Cystobacter fuscus DSM 2262: one gene and its partner. The protein of the gene in region 1 interacts with the protein of each later gene in a pairwise test. Links are inferred from orthologs where the notes say so. Each region holds a gene or a part of one and is shown on either strand. Other genes may lie near its edges. The genes, in order: rho and nusG.

Region 1 (7,382 bases):
TGGAGCGCGCCGCGGACTTCATGCGGGGCGCCGCCGCCCGGGGCGTCCCCGTGCTCGGGGTATGCTTTGGGCACCAACTCCTCGCCCATGCCCACGGGGCGCGGGTGGTGCGCAACACCCAGGGGCGGGAGATTGGCACCGTGGAGGTGCGCCTGAGCCCCGAGGGGCGCAAGGATCCGCTCTTCCACGAATTGCCCGAGACCTTCGTCGTCCAGGCCACCCACGAGGACATCGTCGAGCACCCGCCCGAGGGGGCCACGGTGCTCGCGGGCAACGAGAACACGGCGGTCCAGGCGCTCGCCTTCGGTCCGCTCATCCGGGGGGTCCAATTCCACCCCGAGGTGCATCCGGCCGCCATGCGGGCCCTCATCCTCGCCCGGCAGGAGAAGCTGGAGGCCGAGGCCGCCGCCCGGGGGCAGCCACCGGCGGAGCGCGTGCCCCGGCTCCTGGCGGGCATCACCCCGGCGCCCGCCGGACACGCCATCCTGCGCAACTTCCTGGAGCGGTTCACCTGAGCATCCCACTGGAGTAGGGAGGACCCATGGCGTCGCGCTGGGACTATCTCTTCGAAACCAAGCCGGTTCCCATGATGGACCACCTCCTGGAGGAGGTGGCCAAGCTGCTGGCCAAGGATCTGCGGCAGTGGCCGCCACCGGTCCAGGAGATAGACCTGGACACGGGAGGGCAGTTCGCCCCCCTGTACACCGAGCCGACGCCCCGCCCCGCCGAGGCCGTCTACGAGGAGGCGCTCCGGCTGTCGCGCTGGGAGCTGGAGCGCGAGCTGGACGCCTACGACGACTACATGCGCAACAAGCGCTACCTGGAGCGGGGGTTGGCCCCGACGGACCGTCTGCCCCTCTTGCTGCTCAACCGCTGGGTGGTGGACCAGATGCTGGGGCTGGGCGAAGCTACCGAGGGCCGGGTGAACCGCCGGCTGATGCTGCGCTGCCTGGAGCGACTGGAAGCCCACAGAAGGCGCGTCATAATCCCCTCCGCTTGAGACCCAGTCAGCCCTCTGCCATAAGCCGCGCCATGCAGCATCACGAGCTCGATCTCCTCGCGCAGCGCCGCAAGCGCTTCTACATCCTCGCGGGTTTGTGGCTGGTCATCGCCACCATCCTGTTCTTCTTCCGCTCGGTGCTGCTGCCCTTCGCGGGCGCCGCGTTGATCGCCTACCTGGTGCACCCGCTCGTCACACGCCTCACGCGCGTGCAGGTGCGCGGGCACGCCATTCCGCGCTGGGTGGGCATCCTGCTCATCTACTCGGGCTTCTTCCTCGTGCTCTACCTCTTCTTCATCGCCATGGTGCCGCAGCTCTACCAGGAGCTGGCGCGCATCAGCCGCGATGGCGTCACCTTCCTCAACTCGCTCACGCCCGAGCGCATCCACGTGCTCGCCGACCGCGTCGAGGACTGGCTGCGCGCCAAGGGCATCCCCGTGGCGCTCGCCACGCCCGAGGAGATGCGCAACGGCGTGTCCGGCGGCGGCGTGACGGTGGACCTGGAGAAGATCCTCCAGGACGTGGCCGCGCAGCTCACGGGGCTGATGCGCCAGCACCTGGGGGACATCGTCACCGTGTCGCGCCACATCATCACCTCGGTGGTGGCCGGCGTGTTCATGACGTTCTTCATCCTGATGGTGGCCGCGTTCTTCTCCATCGACGCGCACGCCGTCGTGGGCTACTTCACCAGCCTGTTGCCGGCCGAGTACGGCACCGACTCGCAGCGCCTGCTCGAGCGGATTGATCGCTCGCTGTCCGGCGTCGTGCGCGGCCAGGTGACCATCTGCGTCGTCAACGGCACGCTCACCTTCCTGGGGCTGGTACTCTTCGGGGTGAAGTTCGCCTTCCTCCTGGCCACGGTGGCCACCGTGTTCAGCCTCATCCCCATCTTCGGCACCATCCTCAGCTCGGTGCCCATCGTGCTCATCGCGCTGGCGGACGGCTTCCAGAAGGGAGTGGCCATCCTGCTGTGGATCATCGGCATCCACGCGCTGGAGGCGTACTTCCTCAACCCGAAGATCATGGGCCAGGCCGCGCGCATCCACCCGGTCATCGTGGCCTTCAGCCTCATCGCCGGGGAGACGACGTTCGGCCTGGTCGGCGCGCTCTTCGCGGTGCCCGTGGCCTCCATCATCGTGGCCTGCTTCGACTACGCGCGCCTCAAGGCGCAGCCCCACGTGGCGGAGGCCTCGCTGGAGGTGAAGTAGGCGCGGGCGGGGGCCTCAGCCGCTGCAGGCGGCCTCGCAGCGCGACTCGCGGCAGAAGACGAAGCAGCGGCCACAGTCGAGGTGGTCGGCGGGACAGGTGCCGTCACACTTCACCCCGCTGCAGTTGGGCCCGTCCTGCACGTGCGTGGGGTTGGTGCCCAGCCCGCAGCAGGCGTTCCCCATGCAATCCGAGTCCTGGTAGCAGGTGCGGTTGGACAACGGGGCGGGAGTGCCCCCGAAGTCGTCCAGGTCGATCGGTTCGCATCCGGTGGCCAGCGAGAGCACCGCCCCCAGGACGACGAGGGCGGACGGAAAGGCGAAACGGGTGCTGCGCATGCGACGGCTCCCTTCGTGAGAACGAAGGGAGAGTATTAACGGTTCATCGAGCCGAGGAACTCGGCGTTCGCGGCCGTCGGGCGCATGTGTTTGAGCACGAACTCCATCGCGTCGATGGGCGTGAACGGGTGGAGCACCTGGCGCAGGGCGGTGATGCGCACGAGGTCCGCCTGGGTGAGCAGCAGCTCCTCCTTGCGCGTGCCGGACTTGTTGATGTCGAGCGTGGGGAAGATGCGCTTCTCCATCAGCTTGCGGTCCAGGACGATTTCGGAGTTACCCGTGCCCTTGAACTCCTCGAAGATGACCTCGTCCATGCGGCTGCCGGTGTCGATGAGCGCGGTGCCGATGATGGTGAGGCTGCCGCCCTCCTCGATGTTGCGTGCGGCGCCGAAGAAGCGCTTGGGCTTGTGCAGGGCGTTGGCGTCCACGCCGCCCGAGAGAATTTTACCCGAGGCCGGCACCACCGTGTTGTAGGCGCGCGCCAGACGGGTGATGGAGTCCAGGAGGATGCACACGTCGTACTTCTGCTCGACCAGGCGCTTGGCCTTGTCGATGACCATCTCCGCCACCTGCACGTGGCGCGTGGCGGGCTCGTCGAAGGTGGAGCTGACCACCTCGCCGCGCACGTTGCGCGCCATGTCCGTCACTTCCTCGGGGCGCTCGTCCACCAGCAGCACGATGAGGTAGACGTCCGGGTGGTTCTTGGAGATGGCGTGCGCGATGTTCTGCAAGAGCACCGTCTTGCCCGCCTTGGGCGGCGCCACGATGAGGCAGCGCTGGCCGAGCCCGATGGGGCAGAACAAGTCGATGATGCGCGTGGTCATCTCCGCCCCGTCGTGCTCCAGCTTCAGCTTGCGCGTGGGGTAGAGCGGCGTGAGGTTGTCGAAGAGGATGCGGTCGCGCGTCACCTCGGACAGCGGGTCGGCGAAGTTGACCTTGTCCACCTTCTGCAGGGCGAAGAAGCGCTCGCCCTCTCGCGGCTGGCGGATGGGGCCCGTCACCGTGTCGCCCGGCCGCAGGTTGAAGCGGCGCACCTGCGAAGGGGACACGTAGATGTCGTCGGGGCTCGCCTGGTAGTCGCTGTCCGCGCTGCGCAGGAAGCCGAAGCCGTCGCTGAGCAGCTCCAGCACGCCTTCGGCGTGCACCTCGAACTTCTTGTCCGCGATGCCCGAGAGCAGCGCGAAGATGAGATCCTGCTTCTTCAGGCCCTGGTAGCCCTCGATGCCGAAGTCATGGGCCATCTTCGCCAGGTCCGTGATCTTCATGCGCTTGAGATCATTGAGACTGAGGACCTGCATGACCGGAGCGTCCGAGGGGCCAGCTTCCGCGCCCGGAGACACCTCGACGAACTCGGGAGCCGGGGCCTGCTGGGAGGCCTCCTCCTCGTGATCGGCCGCCGCGCGCACCTCCTGGTACTCCTCGTCCCGGACGGGGTGGGAGGGGATGGGCGTGAGGACCGGGCGGGGCGTGGCGACCACCGGGGCCTCCTCGGCCGCGGGCTCCTCGTCCCGGCGGGCCGACGTCCGGCGGCGCGTGGGCTTCTCGGACTCGTCGCGCTCCACCGTCTTGGCCCGGGTCGAGCGGCGCTTGGGCTTTTCCTCCTCGATGTCGACGACCTGGGGGGCGAGGAGCTTCTCTTTGGGTGAACGGGCTTTGGCCATGGTGCGGGGGGCTGGACTTGCGGCGCGGGGGGGAGTCGCGCACGGGAATGTCGTGGAAGATGTCCGGGGGGGACGCGAGACGCCCTCAGGGCGACACCGGGATCCCTTCTTGCCGGGACCACGCGGGTGGGAGAACCTTGTGCTGGGAAGAGGTGGCGCCTGAAGGTGGGACAACAACCCTCATGCGCTCGACACGAGGTTATTGACCACCTCCAGAGCTGTCAAGGCATCCTCGCAACCCGAGCCACCAGGCAACAGAGCCCCCGAATATTCCAGTCCAGCCGCCGAGCCCCTCCGCCGTGACCGCCTCGAAAACCGCTGACGCCGCCCGCATCGGGCAGCTCCGAAAAGATCTCGCCTACCACAACCACCGCTACTACGTGCTCGACTCGCCGGAGGTGAGCGACGCGGAATACGACCGGCTCATGCGCGAGCTGCAGGAGCTGGAGTCTCGCCATCCGGACCTCGTCACGCCCGACTCACCCACCCGCCGGGTGGGCGGCGCTCCGGCGGAGAAGTTCGAGAAGGTGCGCCACCGCGTGGCCATGTTGTCGCTGGCCAACGTCTTCGACGACGAGGGGCTGAGCGACTTCGACGAGCGCATCCGCCGCCAGACGGGACTCGCCCAGGTCGCCTATGTCTGCGAGCCCAAGCTGGATGGGCTCGCCATCACCCTGACCTACGAGCAGGGCCGCTTCGTGCGCGGCGCCACGCGGGGAGACGGGACCGAGGGAGAGGACGTGAGCGCGAACCTGCGCACCCTGCGCGGCCTGCCCACGGAGCTCCTGCCCCAGGACGGGGTGAAGGCGCCCGGGATGATCGAGGTGCGCGGCGAGGTCTTCATCTCCAAGAAGGACTTCAAGCGGCTCAACGACAAGCGCGAGGAGGAGGGCGAGCCGCTCTTCGCCAACCCGCGCAACGCCGCCGCCGGCAGCCTGCGCCAGTTGGATCCCCGCATCACCGCGTCGCGGCCGCTGTCGCTCTTCCTGTACGAGTGCGTGCCGGGCGAGGGCGTGCCCGCCTTCCGCTCGCACACCGAGAAGCTCGGCTACCTGCGCTCGCTGGGGCTGCCGGTGAACCGGGCGGTGAGCGTGCCGAGCGTGGAGGGAGTGCGCGAGCAGTACCGCGCGAGCCTGGAGGGCCGCCATGCGCTGCCCTTCGAGGTGGACGGCATGGTGGTGAAGGTGGACGACGAGGACCTGCGCCAGCGCCTGGGCCAGGTGTCCAAGAGTCCGCGCTGGGCCGTGGCCTACAAGTTCCCGCCCGAGGAGGAGTCGACGCTCGTCGAGGACATCCAGGTGTACGTGGGGCGCACGGGCGCGCTCACGCCGGTGGCGCACTTGAAGCCGGTGAAGGTGGGCGGCGTCACGGTGAGCCGCGCCACCCTGCACAACGAGGACGAGCTGCGGCGCAAGGACGTGCGCAAGGGCGACACCGTCTTCATCCGCCGCGCGGGCGACGTCATCCCGGAGATCGTCAAGGTGGTGGAGGGCAAGCGGCCCGAGGGCACCGAGCCCTTCGTCTTCCCCACCGAGTGCCCGGTGTGCCACGCGGCGGCCGTCAAGGACGAGGAAGGCGCCATCATCCGCTGCACGGGCGCCACCTGCCCCGCGCAGCTCGTGGAGAAGGTCCGCCACTTCGCCTCGCGCACCGCCATGGACGTGGACGGCCTGGGCGAGAAGCTCGCCGCGCAGCTCGTGGAGACGGGGCTGGTGAAGAGCTTCGCGGACCTCTACCACCTCACGCGAGAGAAGCTCCTCACGCTCGAGCGCATGGGGGACAAGAGCGCGGACAACCTGCTCGCCAGCATCGAGCGCTCCAAGCAGACCACCCAGCCTCGCTTCCTCTACGCGCTGGGCATCCGGCACGTGGGCGAGTCCACCGCGCGCGTGCTCGCCGAGGCCTACCCCGACGTGCGCGGCCTCTACACGGCGAGCCTCGAGGACATCACCCGCGTCAAGGACGTGGGTCCCACCATGGCCGAGGTCATCCATACCTTCTTCCATGAGCCGCTCAACCGCGAGGCCATCAACGCCCTGCTCGCCGCGGGCGTCACCCCTGCCCCGCCCGTCGTCGTCAAGACGGGCGTGTTCGCTGGAAAGACGGTGGTTCTCACTGGGGGTATGAGTGGAATGAGCCGGGAGCAAGCCAAGGAGGAAATCGAGCGCCGGGGTGGCAAGGTGTCGGGAAGTGTCTCTCGCAAGACGGACCTGGTGGTGGCGGGCGAGGATGCGGGCAGCAAGCTGAAGAAGGCCCAGGAGCTCGGGGTAAGAATCGTGGACGAGCAGGCCTTCCTCCAATTGCTCCAGACGGACGCACGAGGCTAGGAGGCGTGGGCAGCATGGACAGTCGTCGAGTGAGCCTGCGGATCCGGGGCCGGGTGCAGGGTGTTTCCTACCGGGAGAGCGCCCGCGCCGAGGCCCTGCGGCTGGGCCTCAAGGGCTGGGTGCGCAACCTGCCCGACGGGACGGTGGAGGCGGTGGCCGAGGGCCCGCCCCACGCCCTGGATGCCTTCGTCAGCTGGAGCCACCGCGGCCCTCCCCAGGCGCGCGTGACGGAAGTGGAGCGCGCCGATGCCGAGGCGCTCGGGGAGTTCATCACCTTCATCGTGGAGCGCAGCTCATGAATCCCTACGCGCCAGCCTCCCTGACCTCCATGCTGGGCATCAAGTCCGGCAGCAAGGTCTCGGTCATCAACCCCCCGCGCGGCTTCGTCCAGAAGCTCAACCCCCTGCCCGACGGCGTGGAGTTCCTCATCACCGCCCAGACGGGCCTGGACATCATCCTCTTCTTCACCCAGGACACGCACGAGCTCGTCCAGCGCCTGCCCGCGCTCTCGCGCGCCATGACGCTCCAGGGCGGCATCTGGGTGTGCTGGCCCAGCGGCGAGGGCATCAAGACGGCCCTGAGCGAGGACTTCATCCGCCAGGCGGCGCTGGACATCGGCATGGTGGACAACAAGCTGTGCCTCATCGACACGACCTGGACGGGCCTGCGCCTGGTACGCCGCCCCCGGGGCCGCCTGGACAAGCCCGACTACCGCAAGCGGGCCCCCACCGCCCAGGCCTGAGCCCCCCTCCAGGCTGCCAGACGGCGGACATTTTCCATGTCGCGCCTTTACAGGTCGTATCAGGCGTGAAAACCTTTCGTTGTTTTCAGGCCTCGGACCTCCCCACCA
Region 2 (3,657 bases), on another replicon or contig:
ACGTGGAGTACAAGACGAAGAACCGGCACTACGCGCACGTGGACTGCCCGGGCCACGCCGACTACGTCAAGAACATGATCACGGGCGCGGCGCAGATGGACGGCGCCATCCTGGTGGTGTCGGCCGCGGACGGCCCGATGCCCCAGACGCGCGAGCACATCCTGCTCGCCCGCCAGGTGGGCGTGCCCTACATCGTGGTCTTCCTGAACAAGGTGGACCTGCTGGACGACCCCGAGCTGCGCGAGCTCGTGGAGATGGAAGTGCGCGACCTGCTCAAGAAGTACGAGTTCCCGGGCGACACCATTCCGATTGTTCCCGGCAGCGCCGTCAAGGCGCTCGAGGGCGACACCTCGGAGATTGGCGAGCCGGCCATCCTCAAGCTGATGGAGGCGGTGGACAGCTACATCCCCACCCCCCAGCGCGCCACGGACAAGCCCTTCCTGATGCCGGTGGAGGACGTGTTCTCCATCGCCGGCCGTGGAACGGTGGCCACCGGCCGCGTCGAGCGCGGCATCATCAAGGTGGGCGAGGAAGTGGAAGTGGTGGGTCTGCGCGCCACGCAGAAGACGGTGGTGACGGGCGTGGAGATGTTCCGCAAGCTGCTGGACGAGGGCCGGGCGGGCGACAACATCGGCGCGCTGGTGCGTGGTCTGAAGCGTGAGGACATGGAGCGGGGCCAGGTGCTGGCCAAGCCGGGTTCCATCACCCCGCACACCAAGTTCAAGGCGCAGATCTACGTGCTGAGCAAGGAAGAGGGGGGCCGCCACACCCCGTTCTTCAAGGGCTACCGTCCCCAGTTCTACTTCCGCACCACGGACGTGACGGGCACGGTGAAGCTGCCGGACAACGTGGAGATGGTGATGCCGGGCGACAACATCGCGATCGAGGTGGAGCTCATCACCCCGGTGGCGATGGAGAAGGAGCTGCGCTTCGCGGTTCGCGAGGGTGGCCGCACGGTGGGCGCCGGCGTCGTCGCCGAGATCATCGCCTAGTTGGCTGGTGGGCTTCTTGCCTGCCTCTCCTGTGAGTCAACTCCGAGGGGAAGCTGTTTCGCGCAGCTTTCCCTCGTGTTCATCGAGTCCAAGCCATGCCCAAGGGTAACCGCAGCATCATTTCGCTCGAGTGCACGACCTGCAAGGAGCGGAACTACTTCACGACCAAGAACAAGCGGAAGAGCCAGGACAAGCTCGAACTGAGCAAGTACTGCCCCCGCGAGCGCAAGCATACCGTCCATAAGGAAGGTAAAGTCTAGGTCGGCTGTTTCGTTCGGGTGTTCTCTAGGCCAGTAGCTCCAACGGTAGAGCAGCGGTCTCCAAATCCGCGTGTTGGGGGTTCGAATCCCTCCTGGCCTGCCAGTTGTTTAGTTGCAGGGACCCTCGGTACCCACGTACCGGGGGTTCCTGTGTTTTTCGATATCCAGTCGCACTCAGTCAGCGAGGAATCATGGCAGCGGCATCAGAGGCCAGCCAGCAGGCCAACCGTTCGGGAATGGATCCGAAGCGGCTCGTGGTCATCTTCTTCCTCATCGCGGGTCTCATCTTCGCGTTCTTCCTGGAGCACGTCTGCGGCCTCATCTGGGCGCGCCTGGGGTGGAGCGATCCCGTCATCATCGACGGTCTCGACTGGACGGTCTCGACGCTCCTGGGCTTCGTGATCGCCGCGGGGCTCGTGGTGGGGGCCTACGTGCACCCCAAGACGCACACGCTCTCGCTGGAGGTCGCCTCGGAGTTGATGAAGGTGACCTGGCCGTCCTGGGAGGAGACCAAGGCGTCGACCATGGCCGTCATCGTCGCGTCCATCGTCGCGGCGATCCTCCTCTTCGGCATCGACACCCTCGCCTACAACCTCATGGTCGAGTGGATTCCTGCCATCTGGGGGAAGTTGTAATGGCGATGAAATGGTACGTGGTCCACACCTACTCCAACTTCGAGAACCAGGCGAAGAAGAGCCTGGAAGAGCGCATCCGCCTCGAGAACCTGCAGGACCTGTTCGGCGAGATCCTGATCCCCATGGAGCAGGTCGTCGAGATGGTGAAGGGCGAGAAGAAGACCTCGCGGCGCAAGTTCTTCCCGGGCTACATCTTCGTGCAGATGGAGCTCAATGATCGCTCCTGGCACCTGGTGAAGAACACCCCGAAGATCACGGGCTTCCCCGGGGCGGCGCAGAACGAGCAGCCCACCCCCATCTCGGATGCCGAGGTGGCCCGGCTCACCTCGCAGATCTCCGAGGGGACGCTCAAGCCCAAGCCCAAGATGCAGTTCTCCGATGGCGACACCGTGCGCGTCATCGATGGCCCCTTCGCCAACTTCAATGGCACCGTGGAAGAGGTCAACGCGGAGAAGGGCCGCGTGAAGGTGCTGGTCAGCATCTTCGGTCGCGCCACGCCCGTGGAACTGGATTTCATGCAGGTGGAGAAGACCACCGGCTAGCAGTCTTCCCCGGTCGCTCACGCGCCGGGGATCCCCAGGGTGGGAGGCCCGCCTGTCAAGCGGACCGCGACAACCACCCATTCGAAAGGCAGTCGTCAGCCGATGAAGAAGGTCACAGGACAGGTCAAGCTGCAGATTCCCGCCGGCAAGGCGAACCCCGCTCCGCCGATCGGCCCCGCGCTCGGTCAGCAGGGCGTGAACATCATGGAGTTCTGCAAGCAGTTCAACGCCAAGACGCAGGCGGAGGCCAAGGAAGGTCTGATCATCCCGGTCATCATCACCGTGTATCAGGACCGCTCCTTCACCTTCATCCTGAAGACGCCTCCGGCGGCCGTGCTCATCAAGAAGGCGGCGGGCCTGCACACCGAGAAGAAGAAGGGCTCGGGCGCCAAGAAGCCGGGCAAGGAGAAGGTGGGGCAGATCACCCAGAAGCAGCTGGAGGAGATCGCCAAGAAGAAGCTCGAGGACACCACGGCTGGTTCCCTGGAGGCCTGCCAGCGCACCATCGCCGGCACCGCGCGCTCCATGGGCATCGAGATCGTCTAGTCCCCTCCACCTTCACCCTTTTGAATCAAGAGGATTTTCCCCATGCCTCAGTCCGGTAAGAAGTTCCGCGCCGCCGCCGAGAAGGTGGACCGCAACAAGCGTTACAACATCGCCGAGGGCTTCCAGGCCCTGAAGGAGACCACCACTCTCCGCGGCACCAAGTTCGATCAGACCGTCGAGGTCGCGCTCAACCTGGGCGTGGACCCGAAGCACGCGGACCAGATGGTCCGTGGCGCCGTGGTTCTTCCCCACGGTACGGGCGCCACCGTGCGCGTGGCCGTGTTCGCCAAGGGCGAGCGGGCCACCGACGCGGAGACCGCCGGGGCCGACGTGGTGGGCGGCGACGACCTCGCCAAGCGCATCGAGGGCGGCTTCCTCGACTTCGACACCGTCATCGCCACCCCGGACATGATGGGCGTGGTCGGCCGGCTCGGTAAGGTGCTCGGTCCTCGCGGCCTCATGCCCAACCCCAAGGTGGGCACGGTGACCATGGACGTGGCCAAGGCCGTGCGCGATGCCAAGGGCGGTAAGGTGGAGTTCCGCGCCGAGAAGGCCGGCATCATCCACGCCAAGCTCGGCAAGGCCTCGTTCCCCGCGGAGAAGCTCCAGGAGAACTTCAACACCCTGGTGGACCTGGTCATGAAGCTCAAGCCGGCCACCGCCAAGGGTGTCTACCTCAAGG

Evidence for each region.
Region 2: the proteins of rho (region 1) and nusG interact in binary tests that used the Escherichia coli proteins (3 or more experiments, as listed by UniProt). The link is inferred for Cystobacter fuscus DSM 2262 from one-to-one orthologs.

What each region holds. Positions count from the first base shown.
Region 1 is NZ_ANAH02000006.1:247,457-254,838, forward strand. The notes cover bases 1,893-4,825. They hold rho (transcription termination factor Rho), read right to left. Parts: upstream 4,206-4,825; coding sequence 2,580-4,205; downstream 1,893-2,579. Other genes in these bases: D187_RS11340 (AI-2E family transporter), read left to right, coding at 1,893-2,208; D187_RS11345 (hypothetical protein), read right to left, coding at 2,224-2,544; ligA (NAD-dependent DNA ligase LigA), read left to right, coding at 4,505-4,825. Outside these bases: D187_RS11330 (glutamine amidotransferase), read left to right, coding at 1-515; D187_RS11335 (hypothetical protein), read left to right, coding at 542-1,000; more of D187_RS11340, read left to right, coding at 1,033-1,892; more of ligA, read left to right, coding at 4,826-6,532; D187_RS11360 (acylphosphatase), read left to right, coding at 6,547-6,831; D187_RS11365 (DUF3052 family protein), read left to right, coding at 6,828-7,274. UniProt on the Escherichia coli protein: Facilitates transcription termination by a mechanism that involves Rho binding to the nascent RNA, activation of Rho's RNA-dependent ATPase activity, and release of the mRNA from the DNA template.
Region 2 is NZ_ANAH02000069.1:170,390-174,046, reverse strand. What follows is about bases 686-3,657. They hold nusG (transcription termination/antitermination protein NusG), read left to right. Parts: upstream 686-1,886; coding sequence 1,887-2,429; downstream 2,430-3,657. Other genes in these bases: rplA (50S ribosomal protein L1), read left to right, coding at 3,018-3,657; rplK (50S ribosomal protein L11), read left to right, coding at 2,532-2,975; secE (preprotein translocase subunit SecE), read left to right, coding at 1,444-1,887; rpmG (50S ribosomal protein L33), read left to right, coding at 1,088-1,252; tuf (elongation factor Tu), read left to right, coding at 686-992. Outside these bases: more of tuf, read left to right, coding at 1-685. UniProt on the Escherichia coli protein: Part of the processive rRNA transcription and antitermination complex (rrnTAC). The complex forms an RNA-chaperone ring around the RNA exit tunnel of RNA polymerase (RNAP).